3 regions of the Pseudomonas sp. GW821-FHT07F05 genome follow, and region 2 is predicted to be linked to each of the others. Evidence: predicted binding sites of a transcription regulator. Region 2 holds the regulator's gene; each other region holds the start of a gene.

What was found. The regulator FliA, encoded in region 2, starts transcription of late flagellar genes. The targets are predictions, from matches to a motif close to CTAAAGTTTNNNNNNNNNNNGCCGNTAA.
Region 1: a site for FliA is predicted at 1,695-1,722, ahead of motA (flagellar motor stator protein MotA). Genes of this name have one in related genera too.
Region 3: a site for FliA is predicted at 1,605-1,632, ahead of AC07RO_RS19950 (methyl-accepting chemotaxis protein). Genes of this name have one in related genera too.

The regions. Positions count from the first base shown of each region.
Region 1 covers NZ_JBWKQL010000008.1:189,175-192,451, reverse strand. The annotation lists gene AC07RO_RS17795 (HDOD domain-containing protein) at 43-1,578, opposite strand; gene motA (flagellar motor stator protein MotA) at 1,792-2,643, shown strand; gene motB (flagellar motor protein MotB) at 2,647-3,277, shown strand, end outside.
Region 2 covers NZ_JBWKQL010000004.1:18,756-22,032, reverse strand. The annotation lists gene AC07RO_RS11365 (protein phosphatase CheZ) at 1-474, opposite strand, end outside; gene AC07RO_RS11360 (chemotaxis response regulator CheY) at 494-868, opposite strand; gene fliA (RNA polymerase sigma factor FliA) at 1,110-1,853, opposite strand; gene fleN (flagellar synthesis regulator FleN) at 1,850-2,683, opposite strand; gene flhF (flagellar biosynthesis GTPase FlhF) at 2,802-3,277, opposite strand, start outside.
Region 3 covers NZ_JBWKQL010000010.1:134,321-137,597, reverse strand. The annotation lists gene AC07RO_RS19950 (methyl-accepting chemotaxis protein) at 1-1,541, opposite strand, end outside; gene AC07RO_RS19945 (hypothetical protein) at 1,858-2,091, shown strand; gene AC07RO_RS19940 (cell division protein ZapA) at 2,088-2,390, shown strand; gene AC07RO_RS19935 (threonine aldolase family protein) at 2,457-3,277, opposite strand, start outside.

The DNA.
Region 1 (3,277 bases), on a different contig from region 2:
CGTCTCCGGATCGCGAAAAGGTTGCGAATTGTAGCTCAGCCGTCAGCCATTGCGATGGCTAAAGGTGGTCAGCGCTTTCTCGATGCACTGACCGGTTTTTCCGAACGCCTGGACGGACACTTCGGAAAACGGTCCGCCGCCCTGATCAGCCACCACCATCATCACCACACGGCCATTGCTGGCCAGTGAGCGAATCAGCAGGTTTTCGCCGCTGAACAGATTGCGCAGCTGCGGCGGCAGCAGCGCCGAAAACTGGGCGTTGTTGGCCGGTGTCAGGCGCAATTGCGTGGGGTGAGCGAGCAAGCGTTGCAGCACGGTGCTGTCTTTGTAGGGCACCAGCAACGCAGCGGCCGACTTGTCCACGCCTGCGATCTGATGCACGCGCAGGCTGTCGGTCTTGCGATCGGTCATCAGCAACACCACTCGCTGCATGCCCGCCGCCACCAATGCATCCCGGGCGCAGGTGGTCAGGTGTATCGCGTTGATGAAAATGCCGGGCTCTTTCAACAGATCGGCGCAGTGCTTGCGCCACAGCTGCAAGGCGTCGGGCGAGGGGGGCGGTGCAGGCAGCAAGCCTTTATGTACTCGTCGTGCACTCCACGGCCAAAGCAAAGCCTGCGCCGGGTGCCAGATATCCGGGCCGGAATGCTGGCGAGCGCTGGCCGCCGCATTCTGGTGAACCTGCTGCTGGAGATGATCCAGTGACTGTTGCAGATACAGGCTGGTCAGCAGTTGCCAGCGCAGGTTATGCGGCGTGTCCCAGGCCTGGTGCGCCGACAGCGCGAGGCCGTTGGCCAGCAGAATTGTATTGGCGGGCTGGTTAAGCCAGCGCCGCAGCGGCAGATCAGCGTCGAGTTGCTGTTGCTGCTTGAGTGGGTCGTTGTTGCTATGGGCGATGCGCAACACTTTCACCAGATTGCGTTGCTGGGAGGTCAGCAGTTCGTAGCCCTGGGTCACCCAGATCGGCAGGCGCCAGTGCTGCGCCAGCCCCTGACACAAACGCACCAGCCGCACGCCAAACAGTGCCTGCTCAACGGTCTTGGCAGATTCGCCCTTGTGGATAACCCGCAATTCCCATTCTTCCAGCAATTTGGGGTGGGCCAGCGCCAACGGCCAGAGGGGCGAGAGAAACAGCAGGCTGCCCAGATGGATGTCCTGCCACAGCCGGGCCAGTTGATTGGCGAACAGGCCGTAAGCCTGTTGCATGGCGTGCTGACTGATCAGTTGTATCTGGCGCAGCGCCATGGGGATATCCCGAGCATCGACACTCGGCAACCGCGCCAGCAGCGCCTCGGTACGCGCCAGACCCAGGCGGTTGATGGCGACTTCAAGACTCTCCGCAGGCTGAGCCGTGGCGGGGCTGTTCAGGTTGGCTTCGCGCAAAATGTTGAGCACCAGCGCCGGGCTGTCCTGCATGAGATCGGCAATATCGCGCAGCGAGCGGCGGCTGTCGGTCAATGCCGCCTGCACGCGCTGATACGCCACCGCGGGCACCGGCAATGCGATGCTGTCGAGCTGCTTTATCCAGGTATCGAGGGTGCGCGGAACAGGGAGCGAAGTAGCTTTATCTGATTGCATTCACAACACCCGTACGGCTGGGAGGTTTTGATCAATGTCGGGTACTGGCATCATGCTGGCCCTCATGGACGCAACGTCCTGCGCCACGCATCGGTCAGCATTTTCCTGTGATCTGACTATAGTCTGGCGCATTCATGCCGATAAGCAGGACAAGAGTTTCAAGCGCTTCTCGCACAATGACCATGAACCCGACTCAGTAAGTATTCTCTACCTATGGCAAAAATTATCGGCATCATCGTCGTTTTCGCGAGCGTTCTCGGCGGATACGTACTGTCCCACGGTCAGATCGCTGCGTTGATCCAGCCTTTCGAGGTCATGATCATCGGCGGTGCGGCGCTGGGCGCATTCCTGCAAGCCAACCCGGGCTATATGACCATGCTGGTCATCAAGAAGTCCTTGAAGATGTTCAGCACCCGGTTCACCCACGGCTACTACCTCGAAGTGCTGGGCCTGGTCTACGAGATCCTCAACAAGAGTCGCCGCGAAGGCATGATGGCCATCGAAGGCGACATTGAAGAGCCCGAGAACAGCCCGATTTTCGCCAAATACCCTGGCGTGCTCAAAGACACCCGCATGATCGCTTTCATCTGCGATTACCTGCGCATCATGTCTTCCGGCAACATGGCACCCCACGAGCTGGAAGGCTTGTTCGACATGGAATTGCTGAGCATGAAAGAAGAGCTCGAGCATCCTTCCCACGCAGTGACCGGTGTCGCCGACGCCATGCCGGGTTTCGGTATCGTTGCTGCGGTACTGGGTATCGTGGTGACCATGGCCTCCCTGGGTTCCGGCGACAAAGCCGCGATCGGCATGCACGTCGGCGCGGCGCTGGTGGGGACCTTCTTCGGTATTCTTGCGGCGTACGGTTTCTTCGGTCCGTTGGCCACTTCCCTGGCCCACGATGCCAAGGAAGAAATGAACGTCTATGAATCGATCAAGGCTTCGCTCGTAGCATCGGCGTCCGGCGTGCCGCCTTCGCTGGCCGTGGAGTTCGGTCGCAAGGTTCTGTATCCGGCCCATCGCCCCAGCTTCAGCGAGCTGGAACAAGCTGTCCGCGGTCGTTGATCCATGGAAAATAATCAGCCGATTATCATAAAGCGCGTCAAGCGCTACGGCGGGGGGCATCACGGCGGCGCCTGGAAAATCGCCTTTGCCGACTTCGCGACGGCGATGATGGCGTTCTTCCTGGTGCTGTGGCTGATGTCGTCGGCCACGCCCGAGCAACTGCTCGCCATCGCCGGTTACTTCAAGGACCCGGTCGGTTTTTCCGACAGCGGCTCGCCCTATGTGATTGACCTGGGCGGTTCGCCGGAAATGTCCCCTAACCAGACGCTCAACCCGGAAGTGCAATCCACGCCTGCGCCGGATCGCGTGCCCGTTGATGCAGACCAACAGGATGCCGCCGCCGAGCAGGTCGAGCAGGACCGTCTGGAGATGTTGCTGCAAGAGTTGCAGACCAAGATCAACGAGAATCCGCAACTGGCGAAGTTCAAGGACCAGATTCTGTTCGAGATCACTCAGGACGGTTTGCGCATCCAGATCATGGACGCCGAAAACCGCCCGATGTTTGACATCGGCAGCGCGAAGCTCAAACCGTATTTCGAAGACATCTTGCTGGCCATGGCCGACACCATCAAAGCCGTGCCGAACAAAGTCAGCATCAGCGGACACACCGACGCGACGCCCTTTGTTGGTAACA
Region 2 (3,277 bases):
CTCCTTCTCGCTGCGGGTCAGGAACACATCGACGCGGCGGGCCAGATCACGAAACTCTTCGGCGCTGATCTCGCGGCGCATGAAGCGTCCCCAATCGGCGCTCAACGACTTGGCGTCTTCAGTGAGCCCGTGCATCAACGGCGTGCTCAGTTCTACCAGATCCATGGTCCGGTTCGCCGCGTTTTCAGTCAGCCTGACGACGTACGACAGCCGCTCGGTGGCGTCGGTGATCTGGGAGACCTCCTCGGCCTGCGGCATGTTCGGGTCGATCTGGAAGTTGACGATCGCGCTGTGCAGCTCGCGCGTCAGTTTGCCGACTTCCTGATACAGGCCGCGGTCGCGGGTCTGGTTAAGCTCATGGATCAGTTGCACGGCATCGCCGAACTTGCCTTTTTCAAGGCTCGCGACCAGCTCTTGTGCGTGTTTCTTCAGGGTTGACTCAAAGTCACCCATTGTCGAATCTTTGGAATCCATAGCGCCCTCGCAGCGGACATCAGCTATTGACGCGCTCGAATATCTTTTCGATTTTTTCTTTGAGCACTTGCGCGGTGAACGGCTTCACCACGTAGCCGTTCACACCGGCCTGAGCGGCTTCGATGATCTGCTCGCGCTTGGCTTCGGCAGTGACCATCAGCACCGGCAGGCTGCGCAGACGCTCGTCGGCACGCACCTGACGCAACAGGTCGATGCCGGACATGCCCGGCATGTTCCAGTCAGTGACGAGGAAGTCAAAAGCGCCGCTTTGCAGCATCGGCAATGCGGTGAGTCCGTCATCTGCTTCGGCCGTGTTGGTGAACCCAAGGTCACGCAACAGGTTTTTTATGATCCGCCGCATCGTTGAGAAGTCATCAACGATGAGGATTTTCATGTTCTTGTCCAATTCGACCTCCAAGCAGTCTTTAACGCGTTCAGCACCTGAACGCGCGTTCAATCAATACCGGCTGTGCCGAACATCAAGAGGGGGTGGAATCGACCGGAACAAGCGCAGCGAAACCGGATCATCTACGACCCGGTTCGACCGACTCCTGCCGTGTCTCATTTGCTTCCCGCTCACGTCTTGCACAGCCGGTCTTACACGCAACACGCAGGCCTCGCGGCCTGCGCCTGATTCACGAACGTGCGCGCCACTCGCCAAGACGACCGCGCAACCGCGCCGCGCATTGACTGTGCAGCTGGCTGACCCGCGACTCGCTGACCCCCAGGACCTCACCGATTTCCTTGAGGTTCAGCTCTTCGTCGTAGTACAGCGACAACACCAGGCGTTCACGTTCGGGCAAGTTGGCAATGGCCTCGGCCAGCGCAGCCTGGAAGCGCTCGTCTTCCAGATCCCGCGACGGTTCGAGGGACTGGCTCGCGCCGTCCTCGTGCAGCCCTTCGTGTTCGCCGTCCTGCAACAGGTCGTCGAAACTGAACAGGCGGCTGCCCAGGGTATCGTTCAAAATCCCGTAGTAATCGTCGAGACTCATTTCAAGTTCGGCAGCAACCTCGTGATCTTTAGCGTCACGGCCGGTTTTTGCTTCGATTGCACGAATCGCGTCACTGACCATGCGCGTGTTGCGGTGGACCGAGCGCGGCGCCCAGTCCCCCTTGCGCACTTCGTCGAGCATCGCACCACGGATACGAATACCCGCGTACGTCTCGAAGCTGGCCCCTTTGGTGGAGTCGTATTTGGTCGAGACTTCGAGCAAGCCAATCATGCCCGCCTGGATCAAATCCTCGACCTGCACGCTGGCCGGCAGACGCGCCAGCAAGTGGTAGGCGATTCGTTTGACCAGCGGGGCATAACGCTCGATCAGCTCATACTGGGAGTCTTTGGACGATTTGCTGTACATGCGATAGCCACTTGCTGTCATGAGACGGGCCCTGCGCTGGTTTGATGCACGAGGCGTTCTACGAAAAATTCCAGGTGGCCGCGCGGGTTCGCCGGGAGCGGCCAGGTGTCGACTTTCTGCGCGATGGCCTTGAACGCCAGGGCACATTTGGAACGCGGAAACGCTTCGTACACGGCGCGCTGTTTCTGCACGGCCTTGCGTACGCATTCGTCGTACGGCACGGCGCCCACATACTGCAGGGCCACGTCGAGAAAACGGTCGGTGACTTTGGTCAGCTTGGCGAAGAGGTTGCGTCCTTCCTGCGGGCTCTGGGCCATGTTGGCCAGGACGCGGAAGCGGTTCATGCCGTAATCGCGGTTGAGCAGTTTGATCAGGGCATAGGCGTCGGTGATCGATGTGGGCTCGTCGCACACCACCAGCAGCACTTCCTGGGCCGCGCGGACGAAGCTCACCACCGACTCGCCGATGCCGGCGGCGGTATCGATGACCAGCACATCGAGATTGTCGCCAATGTCACTGAACGCCTGAATCAGCCCGGCATGCTGCGCCGGGGTCAGGTGGACCATGCTCTGGGTGCCCGATGCCGCCGGCACGATGCGTACACCGCCCGGGCCTTGCAGCAAGACATCGCGCAGCTCGCACCGCCCTTCGATGACATCAGCGAGGGTGCGTTTGGGGGTCAGACCCAACAATACGTCGACGTTGGCCAGACCCAGATCGGCGTCCAGCAGCATGACGCGACGTCCCAGCTCGGCCAGTGCCAGTGAAAGATTCACTGAAACGTTGGTCTTGCCTACGCCACCTTTGCCACCGGTCACCGCGATAACCTGTACGGGATGCATGCTGCCCATGTTAATTGTTTACCTTGTCTTGCTTAGACCTAAGCCACATGTCGGGCTGCACGTTCAGTGTCTGAACAATGCCTGGCAGACCATCGATGCAGGAAAATTCCACTGTCATTTTCTTCACCTAGCCCGCGCGCTTGCCGGTGCTGTGATAAAGATCCGCAAACATATCCGCCATCGCTTCCTCGCTTGGCTCCTCCTGCATCTGCACGCTGACAGCCCGGCTCACCAATTGGTGCCGACGCGGCAAATGCAGATCATCCGGTATCCGTGGGCCATCGGTGAGATAGGCCACAGGCAGTTCGTGTGTCACGGCCAGGCTGAGCACTTCGCCCAGGCTGGCCGTTTCGTCGAGCTTGGTCAGGATGCACCCGGCCAGGCCGCAACGTTTGTAACTGTGATAAGCCGCTGACAGCACCTGCTTCTGGCTGGTCGTCGCCAGCACCAGGTAGTTGCGCGCCTTGATGCCACGCCCGGCGAGGGTTTCCAGTTGCAGACGCAGGGCCGGATCGCTGGCTTGCAGGCCGGCGGTGTCGATCAACACCACGCGCTTGCGCAACAGCGGCTCCAGCGCCTGTGCCAGGGACTGGCCCGGGTCGA
Region 3 (3,277 bases), on a different contig from region 2:
CCAGTCGCCGACTGAGTCGATAGGTCTCGGATGTTGACCAGGTTGCGGTCCACTTCCCGTGCGACTTGGGCTTGTTCTTCCGCCGCGCTGGCGATCACCAGGTTGCGTTCATTGATTTCCACAACGGCGCTGTTAATGGTGTCCAGAGCCAAGCCTGCGCCTTTGGCTATGTTCAGGGTGGACTCGGCGCGTTCAGTGCTGCTGCGCATGGAGTTCACAGCCTGCTCGGTACCGCCCTGGATGCTGCCGATCATGCGCTCGATTTCGCTCGTCGACTGCTGAGTGCGGTGGGCGAGGGCGCGGACTTCATCGGCCACTACCGCAAACCCGCGACCCGCTTCACCCGCACGGGCCGCTTCAATGGCGGCATTGAGGGCCAACAGGTTGGTCTGGTCCGCCAGACCGCGGATCACATCCAGCACTTTGCCGATGTCACGGGATTCGTCCGCCAGGTTGCCGATCAACGTGGAGGTGCTCTGCACATCAGTGCTCATGCGTTCGATGGCGGTGACGGTTTCCTGCACCAGATCACGGCCATCGCTGGCGGACGTCGTAGCGTTCTTCGACGCTTCCGAGGTGCTCACCGCGTTGCGTGCGACTTCTTCCACGGCGCTGGTCATTTGGTTAACCGCAGTGGCGGCCTGTTCGATTTCGTCGTTTTGCTTGGAGAGGCCGCGCGCGCTTTCGTCGGTGACAGCGTTCAGCTCTTCGGCGGCCGAAGCGAGCTGGGTCGCTGAACCGGAAATACGCTGCAGGGTGTCGCGCAACTTGGACTGCATCTTCAGCATCGCGGCCAGCAAACGGCCTGCTTCGTCGGTTCCGTCCACGTTGATGGTGCGCGTCAGATCGCCTTCGGCAATGTCTTCAGCGGCGTTCAGTGCCGAAGCGATAGGTCGGGTGATGCTGTTGGTGAGCAACCAGGCGAACAACACGGTCAGCACAGTGGCAATGATCAGCAGCGTGACGACCATCGTGAACGCGGTCGAATACTGTTGAGTGGCCGTCGCACTGGCTTCATTGACCTGTTGGGTATTCATCTCAATCAGCTTGGCGAGCACCACGTTCATCTGGTCTGAGTTGGTCTGCAGATCGGCGCTGAGCAAACGGGTCAGCTCGGTCATATCGTTGGCCTGACTCAGCGTCTTCATACGGCTTTCAAGCTGGCGGTAGTCGTTGAGCAACTTGACGTACTGGTCGTAGGCCGACTGCTCTTCGGGCGCGGAAATCATCTTGGCGTAGATTGTCCGGGCGTCGTCGATCTGCTTGTTGCGCATGGCAAACAATTCAGTGGTTTTCTGCAGCGTGTCGGGGTCGCGGTTGAGCATTAGGCGATAGGACAGAACACGCAGGCGAATGCTGCCCTCGGTCAATTTATCCAGCGCCTTGATGCTCGGCATGCTTTTGCTGGCCATGGCAACGTTGGCGTTGTTGATTTTGTTCATTTGCGACAGAGCGAACACGCCCAGAATCAGCATCAGGAGGCCGATGACGGCAAATCCGAGAAAAGCGCGGGGCGCTATATTCAAATTACGTAGGGACATTACGGTTCCAGGGCGGCCGCGATCCATGCGAGGCGAGAGATAGAAGTGTCAGAGATGCATGGGTTATCGGTCGGCCCTGTGGGGACTTGATGCCACTGGTCTACGCTGTGCGGTTATGTCGCAGCCGGGTGATCTGACGAACAGCAGGAACAAGACCGTAAAAACGTAGTCAATCAGGGCCGTTATGCGTTTGCGGAATAGAGTGGTAGAGATGCTTGTTGGTCGGTGTAGCGGCTTGGATGCCCTGATTTCACTGGTAGCTAAAGTGACTTTTCTTTATCGTACGCGCCCTTTGAAATTTGCCTGAGATATCAAAATGTTGGAAGCATCCCTAAGCCAGTTGGAAAAGCTCGTCAGTGACCTGGTACAGCACAATCAGGAGCTGCAGAACACGAACGCGCGACTCGCCGAAGAGTTGAAGCAAGCCAGGGATGACAACGACAGTCTGCAGTTGAGTCTGATGGAGCAAGAAGAGAAACAGGGTGCGACGGCTGCGCGCATTCAGGCGCTGGTTGACCGCGCCACCAGTGCCAGCGCGGTTGACGCATGATCACGGATCAGGACGGCGCCAAGGTTATTTCCATCCTTGGCAACGACTACACGATCAAGGCACCTGCCGGCCAAGAGCAGACCCTGATGGATGCCGTGTCAATGCTGAAATCGGCATTGTTCGAAACTAAGCGCAGTTACCCGACGCTGATCGGCGATCGTCTGCTGGTGCTGGCGGCGTTGAATCTGTGCTCGAAGCAGATCGAACTCAAGCAGCAACACGCCGAAGCGCTTAGCCGTTATGAAGACAAGGTCAGCGCTACGGTCGAGGTGATCGAGAAGGTTATTGCTCAGGGGTGAGGCACCGGTTCAGTCCATCTGCAGGCTGCGGATGGGCTGCACCTACCAGTGACGAGTAAGCCGCTTTCAGCTCCCCATCACCAACCGAATGTCCGCTGCCAGTTCCCGTACCCGGGCTTCTTCGGTGTCCCACGAGCACATGAAGCGCGCGCCGCCATTGCCGATGAAGGTGTAGAAGCGCCAGCCCCTCGCGGTCAACGCAGCAATGGCCGCTTCCGACAGTTGCAGGAACACGCCGTTGGCCTGCACCGGAAACATCAATTCAACGCCCGGAATATCTTTCACCAGATCCGCCAGCAACTGGGCGCAGCTGTTGGCGTGGCGTGCGTGCTTGAGCCAGGCGTCGTTTTCCAGCAAGCCCACCCACGGGGCTGATAAGAAACGCATTTTTGAGGCGAGTTGGCCGGCCTGCTTGCAGCGGTAGTCGAAGTCTTCAGCGAGCTTGTGATTGAAGAACAGAATCGCCTCGCCCACCGCCATACCGTTTTTGGTGCCGCCGAAGCACAGAACGTCAACGCCTGCTTTCCAGGTCAGCTCGGCAGGCGAGCAACCGAGAAACGCACAGGCATTGGCAAAGCGGGCGCCGTCCATGTGCAGGTTCAGGCCCAGCTCCTTGCAGGTCTCGCTGATGGCCTTGAGCTCTCCCGGCTGATACACACTGCCCACTTCCGTGGCTTGGGTCAGCGTGACGACGCGGGGTTTTGGATAGTGGATATCGGCGCGTTTGAGCGCGACTTCCCGGATGGAATCAGGCGTCAGCTTGCCGTTCTCGCTGCGTGCGGTCAGCAGTTTGGAGCCGTTGGAGAAGAATTCCGGTGCGCCGCATTCGTCCGTTTCGACGTGGGCGGTTTCCGAGCAGATGACGCTGTGGTAACTCTGGCAGAGCG